DNA from 4 places in the Afifella sp. H1R genome. Region 2 is predicted to be linked to each of the others. Evidence: riboswitches for the same ligand, from Rfam matches in the RefSeq annotation. Region 2 holds a riboswitch; each other region holds the start of a gene.
What was found. A riboswitch is a leader RNA that binds a small molecule or an ion and turns the genes downstream of it on or off. The one in region 2 is predicted to bind cobalamin.
Positions count from the first base shown of each region.

Region 1: linked by a shared signal. The riboswitch ahead of cobU (bifunctional adenosylcobinamide kinase/adenosylcobinamide-phosphate guanylyltransferase) and the one ahead of L0F51_RS12630 (TonB-dependent receptor domain-containing protein) in region 2 are both predicted to bind cobalamin.
Region 3: linked by a shared signal. The riboswitch ahead of L0F51_RS10510 (DUF4198 domain-containing protein) and the one ahead of L0F51_RS12630 (TonB-dependent receptor domain-containing protein) in region 2 are both predicted to bind cobalamin.
Region 4: linked by a shared signal. The riboswitch ahead of L0F51_RS04910 (ABC transporter substrate-binding protein) and the one ahead of L0F51_RS12630 (TonB-dependent receptor domain-containing protein) in region 2 are both predicted to bind cobalamin.

Region 1 is NZ_JAKEDY010000001.1:992,134-996,307, reverse strand. Features, by position in the region: gene L0F51_RS04690 (AzlC family ABC transporter permease) at 1-178, opposite strand, end outside; tRNA gene L0F51_RS04685 (tRNA-Asn) at 660-735, opposite strand; gene L0F51_RS20120 (hypothetical protein) at 826-1,245, shown strand; cobalamin riboswitch at 1,244-1,454, shown strand; gene cobU (bifunctional adenosylcobinamide kinase/adenosylcobinamide-phosphate guanylyltransferase) at 1,791-2,321, shown strand; gene cobW (cobalamin biosynthesis protein CobW) at 2,318-3,352, shown strand; gene cobN (cobaltochelatase subunit CobN) at 3,354-4,174, shown strand, end outside.
Region 2 is NZ_JAKEDY010000002.1:205,667-209,840, reverse strand. Features, by position in the region: gene L0F51_RS12630 (TonB-dependent receptor domain-containing protein) at 1-1,721, opposite strand, end outside; cobalamin riboswitch at 1,838-2,037, opposite strand; gene L0F51_RS12625 (acyl-CoA thioesterase) at 2,487-3,281, shown strand; gene L0F51_RS12620 (siderophore-interacting protein) at 3,339-4,174, opposite strand, start outside.
Region 3 is NZ_JAKEDY010000001.1:2,210,039-2,214,212, reverse strand. Features, by position in the region: gene L0F51_RS10515 (DEAD/DEAH box helicase) at 1-988, shown strand, start outside; cobalamin riboswitch at 1,150-1,363, shown strand; gene L0F51_RS10510 (DUF4198 domain-containing protein) at 1,522-2,319, shown strand; gene cbiM (cobalt transporter CbiM) at 2,335-2,967, shown strand; gene L0F51_RS10500 (cobalt ABC transporter permease) at 2,964-3,602, shown strand; gene cbiQ (cobalt ECF transporter T component CbiQ) at 3,605-4,174, shown strand, end outside.
Region 4 is NZ_JAKEDY010000001.1:1,036,698-1,040,871, reverse strand. Features, by position in the region: gene L0F51_RS04920 (thiolase domain-containing protein) at 1-35, shown strand, start outside; gene L0F51_RS04915 (class I adenylate-forming enzyme family protein) at 39-1,556, shown strand; cobalamin riboswitch at 1,721-1,954, shown strand; gene L0F51_RS04910 (ABC transporter substrate-binding protein) at 2,084-3,091, shown strand; gene L0F51_RS04905 (iron ABC transporter permease) at 3,104-4,153, shown strand; gene L0F51_RS04900 (ABC transporter ATP-binding protein) at 4,150-4,174, shown strand, end outside.

The DNA of each region.
Region 1 (4,174 bases), on a different contig from region 2:
GGCTGGTCATCAAGGCGGTCTGCACGGCGTTGAGACCGGCTTCAGCGCTGAGCTGGCCGACGCCCATGAACATCACGAGGAAAGTCAGAATCACGACGAGAGCGTCGCCGACGGCGATACGGAAAACGTGTCCTGCGGACGCCTCTTCGTCGCTGGAGAGGTTTGGGGAGTTTGTCATTGCATCGGGGGAGGGCGTATCTCAATGTAGAATATCGACCATCCGTTTATTCCAGCTTGTATATTGTGTCCAGAAAAACTAATCGAAATGAATAGACTTCATTTCGGCACAATATCGTGCGCCGTTACATATGATAACAATCAAGTTGCTTTCGCTTCAACTTTGATGGCGCGTGAGCGACCGTCGCGAATCTCTCTGCGTTCGATCGCATTTTGCGCATCCGCTGCTGCGTGGAGACGTCTGATTCTGCGCAGGGCTCGGCGCGTTGCGAATCGCCTCGTGAACCCCGCCTTCGAGGTCGAACGGCGATCGTTTCCGATCTTCTTCGCGTCGATGGAGGCGGGAGCGGCGTGTGAATGGCCAGGCGCCGTTGCCCTGGCCAGGCCGGTCCGGGTGCTCACAGTTTTTGGCACCCACCGTTTTGGCACCCACCGTGAAGACACGGTTTCGACGAGATCGTGGGATGAGAAGAGAAGGAAGGTGGCTCCCCGGGCCGGACTCGAACCAGCGACCCAGCGGTTAACAGCCGCTTGCTCTACCAACTGAGCTACCGGGGAATTGGGGCGCGATATACCAAACTCATCGGGCATTGCAAGCATCCTTTCGCAGCCCATTTTTGACGCATGCAAAACAGGCAGGAAGCCGAAGTGGTAAAGAACGACAGGAAGCGGCGCTCGCGCCTCCATCTTTTTGGCCGGCAGATGCCTCTGCCGCACAGCCCGCTTCTGCGTGTTGGTATCGGGATTCTGCTGGTTCTCGGCGGTCTCTTCGCCTTCCTTCCGGTGCTCGGCCTGTGGATGCTGCCGCTCGGGCTGATCGTGTTGTCGATCGATATTCCCGCGGTGCGGCGCTGGCGGCGGCGGTTCACCGTGTGGATCTACACGCGTTATCCGGGCGTGGCGCGGCGATTCGACGTGGCCGCGCCCGCGGGAAATGGCAATGGGAAGGTGGCCGTTGCCGGCAAAATCGATTCGCAGACGCCGTTCGTTTCGCCAGGCGATACACGCATGAGCGAAACGGAGCGATCGGCGGAATCGCGCTTGCGACAGTCTTCCGATTCCGTTTAGTCTTTGAAATGGTTCCGGTTCCCGAATGGTGCACAGCACCTGGGGATCAAAAGGGAATGCGACAGGATGACCCAGATCGGGATCCCTCATCCGCAGCTGCCCCCGCAACTGTACGCGGCGAGCCCCCTGCATAAGCCACCGGCAACGGGAAGGCGCAGAAGGGCGGAGACCCGCAAGCCAGGAGACCTGCCGGACCAGGGCAACTCGAACGCCGTCGGAGGGACGGCAAAGGGGATAGCATGCAAAGTTCCGGAACATTTCCGTCGGCGATTCCATCCAGGGCTCGAGCCGGGTGCGCCGCATTGATCGCCAACGATCTGCGCACCGTGCAGAGCGGTTTCGCTTCCATGCCCGGGCGGTGTCCGCCGCCTGATCTTTCAGAAAACGCGTCTTCGCCGCGCTGCCGTTGAGGCAGTCATGTTTCCTCACGTTCAAGGCATGGCCGTGGGTCATGCGGCCGTCATGGCGACCGGCAGGACGGTAAGCATCCGACCGCTCGTGTCGTCGGCCTGGCATCTGGCGCGGAAACGCTCCGCGAAATCCTCATGATAACCACGGCACTCGTTTTGGGCGGCGCCCGCTCGGGAAAAAGCGCCTATGCGGAACGCCTCGTGGAGGAAAGCGGGCTCAACCCCGTCTACGTCGCGACGTGTCCTCCCGCAGACGACGATGCGGAGATGGGTGAGCGCATCGCCGCACATCGGGCCCGGCGCGGACCGGCATGGCGCACCGTCGAGGAGCCGGTCGCGCTTGCGGACGTCATCGCCGGGGAGGCCGCGCCGGATCGGGCCCTGCTCGTCGACTGCCTCACACTCTGGCTTTCCAACATTTTGTTCGCCGAAGAGGACCTCGCCGTGCGTACGCGCGAGCTCTGCGCAGCCCTCGCCGCGGCGAAAGGCCCCGTCGTCCTCGTCTCCAACGAGGTCGGCCTCGGCATAGTCCCCGATAACGCCCTGGCTCGTCGCTTCCGCGATGCGCAGGGCCGTCTCAACCAGGAAATCGCCCGCTCGGCGGAGCTGGTCGTCTTCATGGCGGCCGGTCTGCCTCTGGCACTGAAAGGACAGCTTCCTTCATGACAAACGCTTCGGAACGCATTCCCGCGACGATCATCACCGGCTTCCTTGGAGCCGGAAAGACGACGATCATTCGCCACATCCTCGAAAATGCGAACGGCAGAAAGATCGCCCTCATCGTCAACGAGTTCGGCGATATGGGCTTCGACGGCGGGCTTCTCTCCGATTGCGGCAGCCCCGCCTGCGGTGAGGAGGATATCGTCGAGCTCTCCAACGGCTGCATCTGCTGCACGGTGGCGGACGATTTTTTGCCGGCGATGGAGGGGCTCCTCGCACGCGGCCAGGCGCCCGATCACATCGTCATCGAGACCTCGGGGCTCGCTCTGCCACAGCCGCTCGTCAAAGCTTTTGCCTGGCCTGCTGTCCGCGACCGGGTGACCGTCGATGGGGTGGTGACCGTCGTCGATGCCGAGGCCGTCGCGGCCGGTCGTATGGCGAGCGACGAAGCGAAGCTCGTCGCGCAACGCGAAGCCGACCAGTCGCTCGATCATGACGATCCGATCGAGGAATTGTTCGAGGATCAGCTTCGCTGTGCCGATCTCATCATCTTGTCGAAGAGCGATCTCGTCGATGAGGCGGGCATGCTGCGGGTGGAAAAGCGCGTCGGAGATGACAAGCGCGTCGCTGCGTCGCTCATTCGTGCCACGCATGGCATCGTGCCGCCCGAAGTGCTCCTGGGCGTCGGGGCCGGGGCGGAGGACGACAGCGAGACCCGGCTTTCGCACCATGAAATGGAAGGCGAGGAGCACGAGCACGACGATTTCGATTCCTTCAGCATCGCCGTGACAGCGCCGGACAAGGCCGAGGCCGAAGCACGCATCACCAAGGCGCTCGCCATGCCTGGCGTTCTGCGCATCAAGGGTCGCCTTGCGATCGACGGCAAAAAGGTGCCGCTGGTCGTCCAGGCCGTGGGTCAGAGGCTGGAGAGCTGGTTCGACCGCGGCAACGGTGAATCGTCGGGCGAGCCGAAGCTCGTGGTGATCGGCCTGTCCGATGTCGATCGGGCGGCCGTCACGGAGGCCCTCGGAGGCTGAATTGCATATCTTCAAGGGCCAGAGTCGGGGGCTCGACGCGGCCTCCGAAGCGGTCGATCTCGATCAGAGCCCGGGCGACATCGTCATCCTTTCCGCAGCCGACACCGAGATTGCCGGGTTGGCTGCGGCGGCGAACCGGCTGGCGGATGATTTTCCGGCCATTCGGCTCGCCAATTGGATGTCGCTCGCGCATCCCTATTCGGTCGATCTCTATGTCGAGAAGGTGCTGGCCGAGGCGAAGCTGATCGTCGTTCGGCTTCTCGGCGGCGTCGGCTATTGGCGCTACGGCGTCGAGGAGACGCTGCGGATCGCGCGCGGCTCAGGCGCCAAAGTGGCGTTGATGCCAGGCGATACCAAATGGGACGGCGACCTTGCGGCCGAGGGCACGCTCGGCGCCGACGAAACGCGGCTTCTCTGGTCCTATCTGGTCGAGGGCGGGGCGGAGAATTTCGAAAACGCGTTGCGGTTCTCGGGTCATCTTCTCGGGTATGACAAGGCGCCTCCGCCACCGAAGACGGTGCCGGCTTTCGGCGTTTACGAGGGCGGGCGGAAGTTTGAGGGCGAGGTGCCGACTGCGGCGATCGTCTTCTATCGTGCGCTCGTGCAATCGGGTCAGACGGCGCCGGTGGAAGCGCTTTCTACGGCTCTTGCCGAACGGGGACTGCGGCCGCTTCCGGTTTTCGTCTCAAGCCTCAAGGCGGCGGCGGACAAAGAGTTCGTAATGGGGCTGTTTCAGGAGCACGATCCTGCGCTCATCCTGAACGCCACCGCCTTTGCTCTCGGCAAGACCGGCGATCCGTCTGCCGAGACCGTTCTCGATGG
Region 2 (4,174 bases):
ACGTTGACGTTGGCGCGCCCCTGAAGGAACGCGTAGTTGACGACGAGGCTGGCGACGTTCTGCGGCCGGCGGATCAATTCGTCGCCGGTCGGGTCCTCGCCGTCCGTATAGGTGTAGGAGCCTGTCACCGTCAGATTGTCGATCGGCTCGACCGTCAGGGCGACTTCCACGCCATCGATCTTGGATTCTCCCGGCTGGTTGATCGAGGACTGGCCCGAGCCGGTGATGAGGTTGGAGATCTCCTGATTGAAATAGGTGACGTCGAGCGAGGCCCGGTTTGCCCAGAAGGCCTGCGTGACGCCGACGTCGAAGCCTTTCGCCTCTTCCGGCTCGAGATCCGGATTGCCGCGATAGGTGTTGGTGTAGCCGTAGAGTTCGAAGAGCGTCGGGTTCTTCACGCCGGTGCCGTAGGAGGCGTGGAGCTTGGTGCCGGTCTGGCGGAAATTGTAGGCGCCGGTCAGCCGGTAGGTGGTGGCATCCTCGAAGACGTCGTTCAGGTCGTGGCGGAGGCCCGCCGTCAGCGACAGGTCCTCAAACAGGCTCAGCTGATACTGGCCGATGAAGCCCGTCGAGGTGATGGAGCGATCGAAGGACGACCAGGCGCTGTCGGAGACGGCGCTGTCTTCACCCCGCTCGACCCCAAAGGTGAGCGTATGCCCGGCATTGGCGATGGCGGGCGTATCGAACATGAAGGTCGAGCGGTAATCGAACTGCAGCCGCTCGCCTTCGTAAGTGCTGGTCACCGTGGTCGGGTCGAGATCGCGATAATCGCGGGTCTGATCGGTGTAGGAGATGCCGGCGAGCTGCTCCCAGTGCCCGTCGAGGAGCGTCACCTTCGCCTGAGCGCGGGTGAAAAGCTGGTCGCCCTTCATGTCCTGATTGGAATCGAGCGGGCCGGTATGGCCGACGGAGGGCAGAAACCCTTCCGAATCGAGATCGGTGCGCAGGCGCGTGTAACGCGCGACGCCTGAAAGATTGAGCCAGTCGGTGACGTCGACGCCGCCCTTGGCGAAGAGGGTGCCGTTTTCGTAGCCGTCGTCTTCCCTGTTGCCGAGGCGTTCATCGGCAACCGAGATTCCATCCGTGCGCACGCCGGATGCGCCGGCGATGAAATCGTAGTTGGTGCCGGCCGTCCCGATCGTGGCGTTGCCGCTCAACGTCTTGTGCGAACCGGCTTCGAGGCGGCCCGTCAGATGCGTGCCGGGTTCGGCGCGCCGGGTGATGATGTTGACGACGCCGCCGATCGCATCGGAGCCATAGAGCGCGCTCTGCGGCCCGCGCAGCACCTCGATGCGCTCGATGTTGTCGGCAAGAAGATGCGCGAAATCGAATTCCGAACCGCGCGCCGGGTCGTTGACGGGGATGCCGTCGACGAAAATCTTGGTCTGGTTGCCTTCAGAGCCGCGGATGCGAAGCTGCGTGAACTGGCCGCGCGGGCCGGCCGCATTGACGATGACGCCCGGCACCTGGCGCAGCGCTTCCGTCGCGTCGTGGATGTTCTGCTGTTTCAGCTCTTCGCCGGTGATGACGGTCACGGCGCTGCCGACCTCCGTGAGGGGCGTCGCCGTCAGGTTCGCCGTGACGGAGAGTTCGGGGAGTTCGATGACGTCATCGTCCTGCGCGGCGGCCGGAGACATGCCGGCGGCGACGAAAACGCCGGCACAAACGGCGACGAAGCGTTGCGGCGGAACGCCTTCACGCGAGGGGCGGGAGAAAAACACAGGACGACCTCAAGGGCGGCGCACGGCCGGTTGGCACATCACCGCGATCGAGGACGCTTCATGCGCAAGGGCTCATGAAGTCTATCCCATCGGCACATCCCCGACCGACGTGACCGCGCGTGACCACGGTTGACGGCAGGTCTCCTGACTTGCGGGTCATGATCGCGTCGCCGCCTTCCCGGTACCCTCGGGGCCAGTGGCATTGTGACGAGCGATTCGCCGCTCACAGTTGCGGGGACAGTCGCGGATTTGAGCATCGCCCGCACCGCGTTCCCTTTTGAGCCTCTAAAGAGGCACCGTCGAAAGGACCGGACCACGATCGCGGCCGTCGCGTCAAGATGAATCGCAGGCGCATGAGCTTGATTGGAAGTCGCTTTCGCTTTTGACAGCGGCGGATGAAGCCTGCCGATGGCGCCCGGCGGCGCGGCCTCCTGCGAGAATGGATGGCTATGGGAGAGGGGGCAAAAGGCCGCAGAGGCGGCGCGCGCACGGCGCCTTTGCGGGGTTTCGTTGGGCTTCCCAAAGGTCGGGCGGATAGATTGGGCCTCAGAGGTTGCGCCTGGGCGATCGGCAGAAAGTTCGCCTTGACGGTGTGCGCTGCGGTGCGCTTGAGGCGGGAAGGTGGTCAGGCTCTGCGCCCCTGGGATGAGGTTCGCAGGCCTTCTGCGGCGGCGATACAGAGCAGCTTGAGCGCTTGGGATGGGGAGGTCTCGACATGATCATGGCAGCAGAACATTTGCGTGCTGAAACGGCGGAGCGCGCACAATGAACGCGCCGGAGACAAGCGCGGAGAACGCGTTGGGGCGTCCCGCCAACGGCTTCACCCGACTGATCGACTTCGTCTTTCCCGGCGACGCCAATCACCATGGCACGCTCTTCGGCGGCATCGGCCTTGCGCATATGGACAAGGTCGCCTTCCTCGTCGCCTCGCGTTACGCGCATGTCGACTTCGTCACCGCCTCCTGCGAACGCATCGATTTTCACGTCCCGGCGCATGTCGGGGAAATCGTCGAGCTGACGGGAAAGGTGGTGCGTGTCGGCCGCCGTTCGCTCGGTGTCGAGGTTGATCTCGTCGCCGAGGCGCCGCTGTCCGGCGAACGGCGCCTGTCGACGCGGGGCGTCTTCAACATGGTGGCCGCCGATACGTTGGAGCGGTATGGCGGCGCGCTGCCGCCCCTGTCGGACGAACCCGAGATGGCGGTGTCTGAAAGCGGCTCGTGCGAGATCGTCTTTCCCGATCAGACGAGCCATTACGGCAGCCTCTATGGCGGCCACGTCCTTGCCGCGATGGGCAAATCCGCGTTCGTCGCAGCGACCCGACATTGCCGAAAAATCGTCGTCATGGCCGCCTCGCAACGCGTCGATTTCATGGATCAGGTCGTCGCCGGCGAGATGATCGAGCTCAACCCCTCGATCGTGGCGACCGGGCGCTCCTCGATGACCGTCGAGGTGACGATGATCGCCGAGGCGCTCCTGTCGGAAAACCGCCGGCTGTGCGGCAAGGGGACGTTCGTGATGGTCGCCGTCGACGAGACCCACCGCCCGGTCGCGATCGCCTGAGAGCTTTTTGAAGCAAGGAGATTCCGCTGGTCGGATGCGGCGCGGCGGGCGCGAGCGTCACTCGTTTTCCGGCGCCTGATCCACGAGCTCACCCTGCCGCCAATAGGCGACGACGAGGTGGTCCTGCTTTTTCAGTCCGCGCTCGGTGCGGAGATGGTTGCGGATTGCCTTGAAGGCGTTGAACTCGCAAGCCGCCCAGACATAAGGCGAAGAGGCAGATGGCGGGAATTCGACGGCGCGGACGGCCTCGCACAGGCGAAGGCCCGGCCTGTCCGCGCCGCGGTGGATCCACTCGACCGTGATCGCGCCGTTGCCGATCGGCTGCTCCTCCTGAGGTCCGGCGACCTCGATCAAGGCGCGGCCCGGCGTGTCGGCGGGAAGGATCTCCAGAAATCGGCTGATGGCCGGAAGCGCCGTTTCGTCGCCGGCGAGGAGATACCAGTCGCGACCGCGCACGATGCTGCCTCCGACCGGGCCGGCAAGACCCGCCATCACGCCTGGCTGTGCGCGCAAGGCGAATGCCGTGCCGGGACCAGCGTCGTCATGGAGAACGAAGTCGATGTCGAGGGTTCCGGCGGCGGGGTCGCAGCTTCGCACCGTATAGCGCCGCAGCGCGGGCGTCGGCCTCTCCGGATCCCATTTCAGGAGACCGTCGCGGCCGACTGTCGGCCAGACCAGTTCGCCGCCCTCGGGCGGAATGATCAGACCGAGATGCAGGTTCTCGTCATCGGCGAAGCGGTCGAGGCCCTCGCCCGCAAAGGTGATCCGGCGCATATGCGGAGTGATGTCGCGCACCTTGCGGACGCTGACCGGGCGGAAGTTCGGCGGGGTTTCGATGTCGTCGCCGTCGCCCGCCCAGACGATCTCGGGCGAGGGCGCGCCGGCGAATTCCT
Region 3 (4,174 bases), on a different contig from region 2:
AATCTCCGTCGCCCCGGTGTCGCGCCCGATCGAGCAGATCGCACAAAGCGTCATCAACGTGGCGAGTGCCGGCAAGCGCGACATGCTCGTCGATCTTCTCGGCACGGCCGATATGGAGCGGGCGATCGTCTTCACGCGCACCAAGCGCGGGGCCGACCGCGTCAGCCAGCATCTCGACAAGGCTGGCCTGCGCTCGGCTGCGATTCACGGCAATAAGAGCCAGAATCAGCGCGAAAAGGCACTCGGTGCCTTCCGCAACGGCCGTGTGTCCGTTCTGGTCGCGACCGATATCGCGGCGCGCGGCATCGACATCGACGACGTCTCGCATGTCGTCAACTTCGAGCTGCCGAACGTGCCGGAGGCCTATGTGCACCGCATCGGGCGGACCGCGCGCGCCGGCAAGAGCGGCATCGCGATCTCGCTGTGCGATCATTCCGAGCGGGGTCTTCTGCGCGACATCGAAAAGCTGATCGGCAAGAGGATCGATGCGCATGGTGCGGCCCCGCGGCGCGAGGCAGTCGCGACCCAGGCCGGGGCCGAGGTGGTCGGCGAAACCGATGAGGCGCCGTCTGCAGGCGTGCGCCAGCAGGCGGGCGAGCGGCGCGACGAAAGATCACGCCAGCCCGGCAAGCGCACTTCACCCTCACGCAACCGCCGGCGCTCGGGCAACAAACCCGCGGCCTTCGAAGCTCGCTCCGAGGGGCGCAACGAAGGGCGGAGCGACGGGCGGAATGAAGGCCGCAACGGCGATGCCCCGAAAGGCGGACGCAACCGCAGGCCGGAAGGTGCCGAAGGAGGCCGTTCGGCCAAGCGGGCCGAGGGCGGCGCGCCCAAGAGCCGCAAAAGTGGCGCGGATGGCCGGCGTGACGGGCCCCGCCGCGACGGCGGCCGCGGCAACGAGGGCGCCCAGGCCGGTCTGGAACGGATGCTGCGCAAGAGCGGCAAACCAAAAACCGGGGCCGGCGACAAGCAGGTCGCCGCGCGCTGAACGCCTGAACACGTTTGATTTTGAGAGGGCCGGCCGCCATGTGCGGTCGGCCTTTTTTGTGCCGTTGCACGCCCTTCGGCGTCGTCCGTTGCCGGCAAAGGAAAGTCGTGCCGGGCATAGCTGCTCAACGTGCACGGCATTGACAATTATGGCCATTCGCCGGCAGATGGGGCGTCAACGGTTTCCGGACGCAAAGCGACCGGATTAAAAGGGAACACGGTGAGGCGTACCCAGCAGGGACCGAAACCGTGGCTGCCCCCGCAACTGTGAGCGGCGAGCAGGGCTTCAACATGTCACTGGCGCATATGCGCTGGGAAGACGAAGCCACGCTGTGACCCGCAAGCCAGGAGACCTGCCGCTGACGCGCGACGCCGGGCCACCGGTGCCGCACCGCAACGGACGCCGGGGTGAGCGTCTGGCGGTGGAACGGCGCCAGGAATCCCATTTGCGCCCAATCCACGCCAAAACCCCGATCGTCCTTTCCGCATCACTGTCGCGGTTCGTCCGCCACAGTCATTGGAGAGACGATACGAATGAAACTTCGTAAGTTTGCCTGTGCCGCCCTCACATCGGCGGCGTTCCTTCTTCCCGCCGCAGCCGAAGCGCATTTTCAGCTGATCTATACGCCCGAGGTGAACCTCGCCGAGCCGGGCGACGTGCCGCTGAAGCTGATCTTCTGGCACCCCTTCGAGAACGGCCATGTCATGGATATGGGCGCGCCGGAAGAGTTCTACGCCGTCTTCCGCGGCAAGAAGATCGATCTCAAGGACAGCCTCAAGCCGATCTCCTTCGAGGGGCTCGAAAACAGCGCGCAAGCCTTCGATGCCACGCTGCCGGCCAAGCGCGCCGGCGATTACACGCTCGTCGTCGTGCCTCAGCCCTATTACGAGGAGAGCGAGGACATCTACATCCAGCAGATCGCCAAGGCCTATCTGAACCGGGCGCAATTGCCGACCGACTGGGCCGAGCCCAAAGAGCTTGCGACGGAAATCGTGCCGCTCGATCGCCCGACCAACATTCTGGCCGGCTCCACCTTCACGGGGCGCGTCCTGTCGGAAGGCAAGCCGGTCGCAGGCGCCGAGATCGAAGTCGAATACATGGCGGCCGAGCCCTCCATGGACGAGAACAAGCCCACCGAACCCAAAGCCTCGCCGATGCCGGGCGGTGCCGTCGTCGCGATGAGCGACGAGAACGGCTACTTCACCTTCGGCGTCCCGAAAGCCGGGTTCTGGGGCTTTGCCGCGCTCGGTACGGGTCCGAAGACGGAGTTCGAGGGCAAAGAGCTCTCGCAGGACGCCGTCATCTGGGTGCGCGCCTACGACGTCGAGTGACGGCAGGAGGGATCGATGCATATTGTCGACGGAGCTCTCGCCAATGACGTCGTCATCGGGGGAGCGGTGCTCGCGGCCGGGGGCATCGCGCTCGGCCTCAAATCGCTGACGGCGGAAAAAATGCCGGCCGCCGGGGTGTTGAGCGCGACGTTCTTCGTCGCCTCGCTCATCCATGTTCCGATCGGTCCCTCCAGCGTCCATCTCATCATGAACGGTCTGGCCGGGCTGGTGCTCGGCTGGGCCGCCTTTCCGGCGCTGTTCGTCGGGCTTCTTCTGCAAGCGGTGTTCTTCGGCTTCGGAGGGCTCACCGTGCTCGGGGTGAATACGCTCAACATCGCGCTGCCGGCGGTGATCGTCTATTATCTGTGCCGGCGGGGGATCGCCTCCAATTCGCTGACGGTCGCCGCGATTTCAGGCGCCATCGGCGGGGGGCTCGCGATCGCGCTGACGACGGCGTTCGTCGCGATCGCTCTGGCGCTGTCCGGCGACGAATTCATCCCGGCCGCCAAGCTCGTCTTCTTCGCCCATATCCCGATCATGATCATCGAAGCGCTGGTGACGGGGGCGGCCGTGGTTCTCGCCCGCCGCGTCAAGCCGGAGCTCTTCGCCACTTTCAATCGGTCCGCTGCCGAGGAGGTCGCGCTATGAGAAAGCTCTGCGCAGCCCTCGTTTTTCTGGCTCTTCTGCCCGCATCGCAGGCTCTCGCTCACAAGGTCATCGCGTCGGTCTATGCGTCCGGCGATGTCGTGGAAGGCGAGGTCGGCTTTTCCAATGGCGACATGGCGAGCGATGCGACGGTCGAGGTGTTCGACGACAACGGCAACAAGCTCGGCGAGGCGGTAACCGACGAGACCGGAGCCTTCACCTACAAGCCCGAAAAGGCGGTGCCGCTCGTCTTCAAGGCCAATCTCGGCGCGGGCCATGTGGCGCAGGTGCGGATGTCGGCCGAGGAGCTGCCGGAGATCGGCGGTGCGGAGGCCTCATCGCCGGCGCTGGTCGCTGCCGAAGCTGCGGCCGGTGCCGCCGAGCCGGCGTCTTCCGGCGACGAGACTGGGGGAGCGACCGCCCAAAACTCCGGCGTCGACCTCGCCGCGCTTCTTGAAGCACAGCACGAGATGATCACCGAAGCGGTGCAGAAACAGGTGATCCCGCTCCGGCGCGATATCGACGCCTATAAGGAGAAGCACGACATGCAGAGCATCCTCGGCGGGATCGGCTATATCTTCGGCATCTTCGGCGTCGCGTTCTATATCGCGGCCCGGCGCAAGATGACGGCGGCCTGACGATGAGCCACGTTCTCTCAGCCGGACGGCGTGCGCTCACCGATACGGGCGAGGCCAAGGGTACGCTGATCGATGGCATCGACGTGCGCACCCGCATCGTCGTTGCTGTCGCCTTCGCCATCGTGATGGTGAGCCTGCAGGATCTCGCGGTTTTGGCGACCGGGCTTCTGGCGGCGTTCTTCCTGATGCTGTCGGCGCGGCTGCCGGTCGCGCGGACGCTCAAACGCATGGCGATGATGGACAGCTTCATCATCTTCCTGATCGCCATGCTGCCCTTCACCGTGCCGGGCGATGCGATGTTCACCGTCTTCGGCTTTGCGGCGAGCTGGCAGGGGCTGCGGCAGGCGGCGGAGATCGCGCTGACGGCGAACGCCGTCATCCTCGCCTTGATGGCGCTCGTCGGCTCCACCGAGCCGGTGACGCTCGGCCATGCGCTGCGGCGTTTGATGGTGCCGGAAAAGCTCATCTACCTGCTGATGTTCACCGTGCGCTATGTCGACGTGCTGCAGCAGGAATATCAGCGCCTGCGCATGGCGATGAAGGCGCGCGGATTTCGCCCCTCGAACAACCGG
Region 4 (4,174 bases), on a different contig from region 2:
GCTACGTTTCGATCCTCGAGCCTTTGGAGGTCTGACCCATGAACCTCGCGGACTGGCTTCTTCGCACGGCGCGGCGCATGCCCGAAGCACCGGCGCTTTTGCGTGGTGATGAACTTGTGGCGACCTACGGAGAGTTTGCCGAACGGGCCGCACGGCTCGGGCGCGCGCTCAAAGAGGTGCATGGCGTTTCACCGGGAGACCGGGTCGCGATCTTCATGGCCAATTCGACCGAGTATCTGGAGATCATGTATGGGATCTGGTGGGTCGGCGCGGCCGCCGTGCCGATCAACCACAAGCTCCATCCGCGCGAGGCGGCCTACATCGTCAAGGATTCAGGAGCGGGTCTCGTCTTCATCTCCGAGGGAGACGAGGTGCTGGCGCAGCGGCTCGATGAGGGCGTGCGTCTGATCACCGCGCCGGGCAAGGCGTACCAGGAGCTTCTTGCCGCCGAACCGCTTGCCGCGCCACATGCGATGTCGTCGGATGTGCTCGCCTGGCTTTTCTACACCTCCGGAACGACCGGCAATCCGAAAGGCGTCATGCTCTCGGTCGCCAATCTGCAGGCGATGAGCTTTGCCTATTTTGTCGATGTCGACGAGGTGCACACCGAGGATGCCGCGCTCTATGCCGCGCCGATGTCGCATGGGGCGGGGCTCTACAACTTCATGCACGTTCTCCGCGGTGCCCGCCATGTCGTTCCAAAATCAGGTGGATTTGATGCGGCGGAGATCGTTTCGCTTGCCCGCTCGCTCGGCGGTCTGTCCTTCTTCGCCGCGCCGACCATGGTCCGCCGCCTCGTCCAGCACGCGAAGACGACCGGCTATGACGGCGAGGGGATCCGGACCATCGTCTATGGAGGCGGGCCGATGTATGTCGCCGATATCGAAGAGGCGGTTTCGCTCTTCGGGCCGCGCTTCGTGCAGATCTACGGCCAGGGCGAAAGCCCGATGACGATCACGGCTCTCTCTCGCGATCTCGTGGCCGACAGGACCCACCCGCGCTGGAAGGAACGCCTCGGCTCCGTCGGCACCGCGCAATCCTGCGTCGATGTGCGGGTGGCGGACGGCGACGGTCATACGCTCGCCCCGGGCGAGAGCGGCGAGATTTTGGTTCGCGGTCCGAGCGTCATGGCCGGCTACTGGCAAAACGAGAAGGCGAGCGCGGAATCTCTGCGCGACGGCTGGCTCTGGACCGGTGATGTCGGTGCGATGGACGAGGACGGTTTCCTGACGCTGATGGATCGCTCCAAAGACGTCATCATCTCCGGCGGCACCAACATCTATCCGCGCGAGGTCGAAGAGGTGCTCTTGCGGCATCCCGCCGTTCAGGAGGTGTCTGTCGTCGGCCGGCCGAGCCCCGAATGGGGTGAGGACGTCGTCGCGTTCGTCGTCGCACCGGAGAACGCGCCGAATGTCGAAGAACTCGATGCGCTCTGCCGCGAGGAAATCGCCCGCTTCAAGCGCCCGAAGGACTACGTCTTTCTGAATGAGCTTCCGAAGAACAATTACGGCAAGGTGCTCAAAATCGAGCTTCGCAGGCTGCTCAGCCAAGCATAAGCGAATCGGACGGGGCCGCGAACGCGGTGCGTCTGGCTCCACATGACCGAAGTCCGACGTATGCGTGTCTGAAAGATCGCGGGCGTGGCGCGCTTGCTTGTTTGAGCCTGCGCAACCGGGACAGAATGTGGCGCGCATCCGGCTTGACACTCCGACACCATCCAGCCTTTATCTCAGTCGATGGTTTCCAGCGAAACGAAGACTTCGCTGGGTGAAAAGGGAATACGGTGCGGTGTAGCCAGTAGGCGCCAAATCCGTGACTGCCCCCGCAATTGTGAGCGGAGAGCGACCCCGAACAATGCCACTGGGCGTGCGACGGACACCGTCTAGCGCCTGGGAAGGCTCGGGGAAGCAGAGACCCGCAAGTCAAGAGACCTGCCATCATCATGCAACCAGACCCGGCGGGGATGTCGGGGGAAGGATCGAGATGACAATCTTGTCGTCGACGACAATGCGCGAGTCTCTTTTCGGGCAATCCATTCCGCCTGCCCCCGCGGTTCTCTCTCGGAACCAGGATAGCAGACACAATGCACCGAAACGTCGCGATCGGCCTTGCAGCACTGGCCAGTCTTTCGCTCATCGACGCCGCGCATGCGAACGAAACCAGCTACCCGCTGAGCATCGACAATTGCGGACAAACCATCACGTTCGAGGCCGCGCCTGAGCGCGATGTCACGGTCGGCCAGTCTGCGACTGAGATTCTCTACTCGCTCGGCCTCGGCGACAAGGTCGTCGGGACCTCAGTCTGGTTCAGCGATGTGTTGCCGGAGTTTGCCGAACTCAACAGCGGCATCGAGCGGCTCGCCGACAACGATCCGAGCTTTGAAAGCGTCGTCGCCAAGAAGCCGGGCCTCGTTGCGGTTTCCTATGAGTGGCATATCGGACCGCAGGGCATCGTCGGGACCCGCGAGCAGTTCCATGACGTCGGCATCCCGACCTACATCCTTCCGACCGATTGCGTGAAAGACAATTCCGCTGGCGTCGATGGCACCAGGCTCGAGATGTACAGCACCGACGCCCTGTATCGTGCGATCCGCGAACTTGCGGAGATCCACGACGTCAAGGCGGAGGGTGAGGCGCTCATCAGCGATCTTTCGGAGCGCGAAGCCGCTGCGGTGGAGAAAGCGAAAGAAGCGAAGGCGGGCGACGTTTCCGCGGTCTTCTGGTTTTCGTCTGCCGAAATGGACGTCGATCCCTACGTCGCCGGGCGCAAGGGCGTTCCGGGCTGGATGATGGAAAAGCTCGGCGTCCGCAACGTCGTGGAAAGCGACGAGGAATGGCCGACCGTTGGCTGGGAGACGATCGCCAAGGCCAATCCCGACATCATCGTCGTCGCCAAGATGACCCGCCGCCGCTTTCCTGCCGACGACGTCGAAAAGAAGCTCGAATTCCTCAAGACGGATCCGGTCGCCAAGGAAATGGAAGCCGTCAAGGCGGGGCGGATTCTCGTTATGGACGCCCATTCCATGGATCCCTCCATCCGCAACATCTCGGCACTCGAGATGCTCGCCGATGAACTTCCCAAGCTGAAATAGCAGAGCCCGATTATGGCCACTCAACGACCCGGCCGCTGGCCGGGTCTTCTGACATCGTTGTCGTCGAAACTCGCAATTCTGGGGGCCGCTCTGATCCTCGGGGCCGCGATCGGAGAGACGCGAATCCCGCTGGAAACGGTCGGGCAGGTGCTTGCCATGAAGGTGTTCGGGGGAAGCTATCCTGTCGATCCGATCGATCAGGGCATCGTCTGGAATTACCGCTTCAGCCGGGCAATCGTCGCGGCCTCCTGTGGCGCAGGCCTGGCCGTCTCGGGGCTGGTGCTTCAGACGCTGCTGCGCAATGTGCTCGCTGACCCTTACATTTTAGGGATCTCTGCCGGTGCATCGACCGGAGCCGTGGCTGTCACCATCGCCGGCATCGGCGGTGGTCTCGTGTCGCTCTCGGCCGGCGCTTTCGTCGGCGCCCTCGTGGCGTTCGCGCTCGTCATCGCTCTGGCGCGGGCCGCCGGTGGCTTTGCGGGAACATCGACCGGTCAAGTGATCCTTGCCGGCGTGGCCGGGGCCCAGCTTTTCAATGCGCTCACGTCGCTGATCATCGCGCACTCGGCCAATGCCGAACAGGCGCGCGGCATCATCTTCTGGCTGCTCGGAAATCTGTCCGGTGTGCGCTGGCCTGATGTATGGCTCGCCGCACCCGTCGCGCTCCTGGTGTTTGTCATCATTACGGTCCATGCGCGGGCGCTCGATGCGTTCGCCTTCGGATCGGATGCGGCTGCCTCTCTGGGCATCAACGTATTGAAGACACAGGCGATCCTGATCGGGGCGGCCGCTCTGGTGACGGCCGTTATGGTCAGCATCGTGGGTGCAATCGGCTTCGTCGGACTGGTTGTCCCGCATGCGGCAAGGCTTCTGGTCGGTCCGCGCCATGGCCGGCTCATCCCGATGACGGCGATCACCGGCGCCGTTTTTCTCATCTTCGCCGACATCGTGTCGCGAATCATCATTCCGGGCCAGGTTCTGCCGATCGGTGTCGTGACGGCGCTCGTCGGTGCGCCGGCATTCGCGCTGATCCTGGTGCGCGGTCGCGGAGGGGCGCGATGACGCTGACGGCGCATGCTCTCG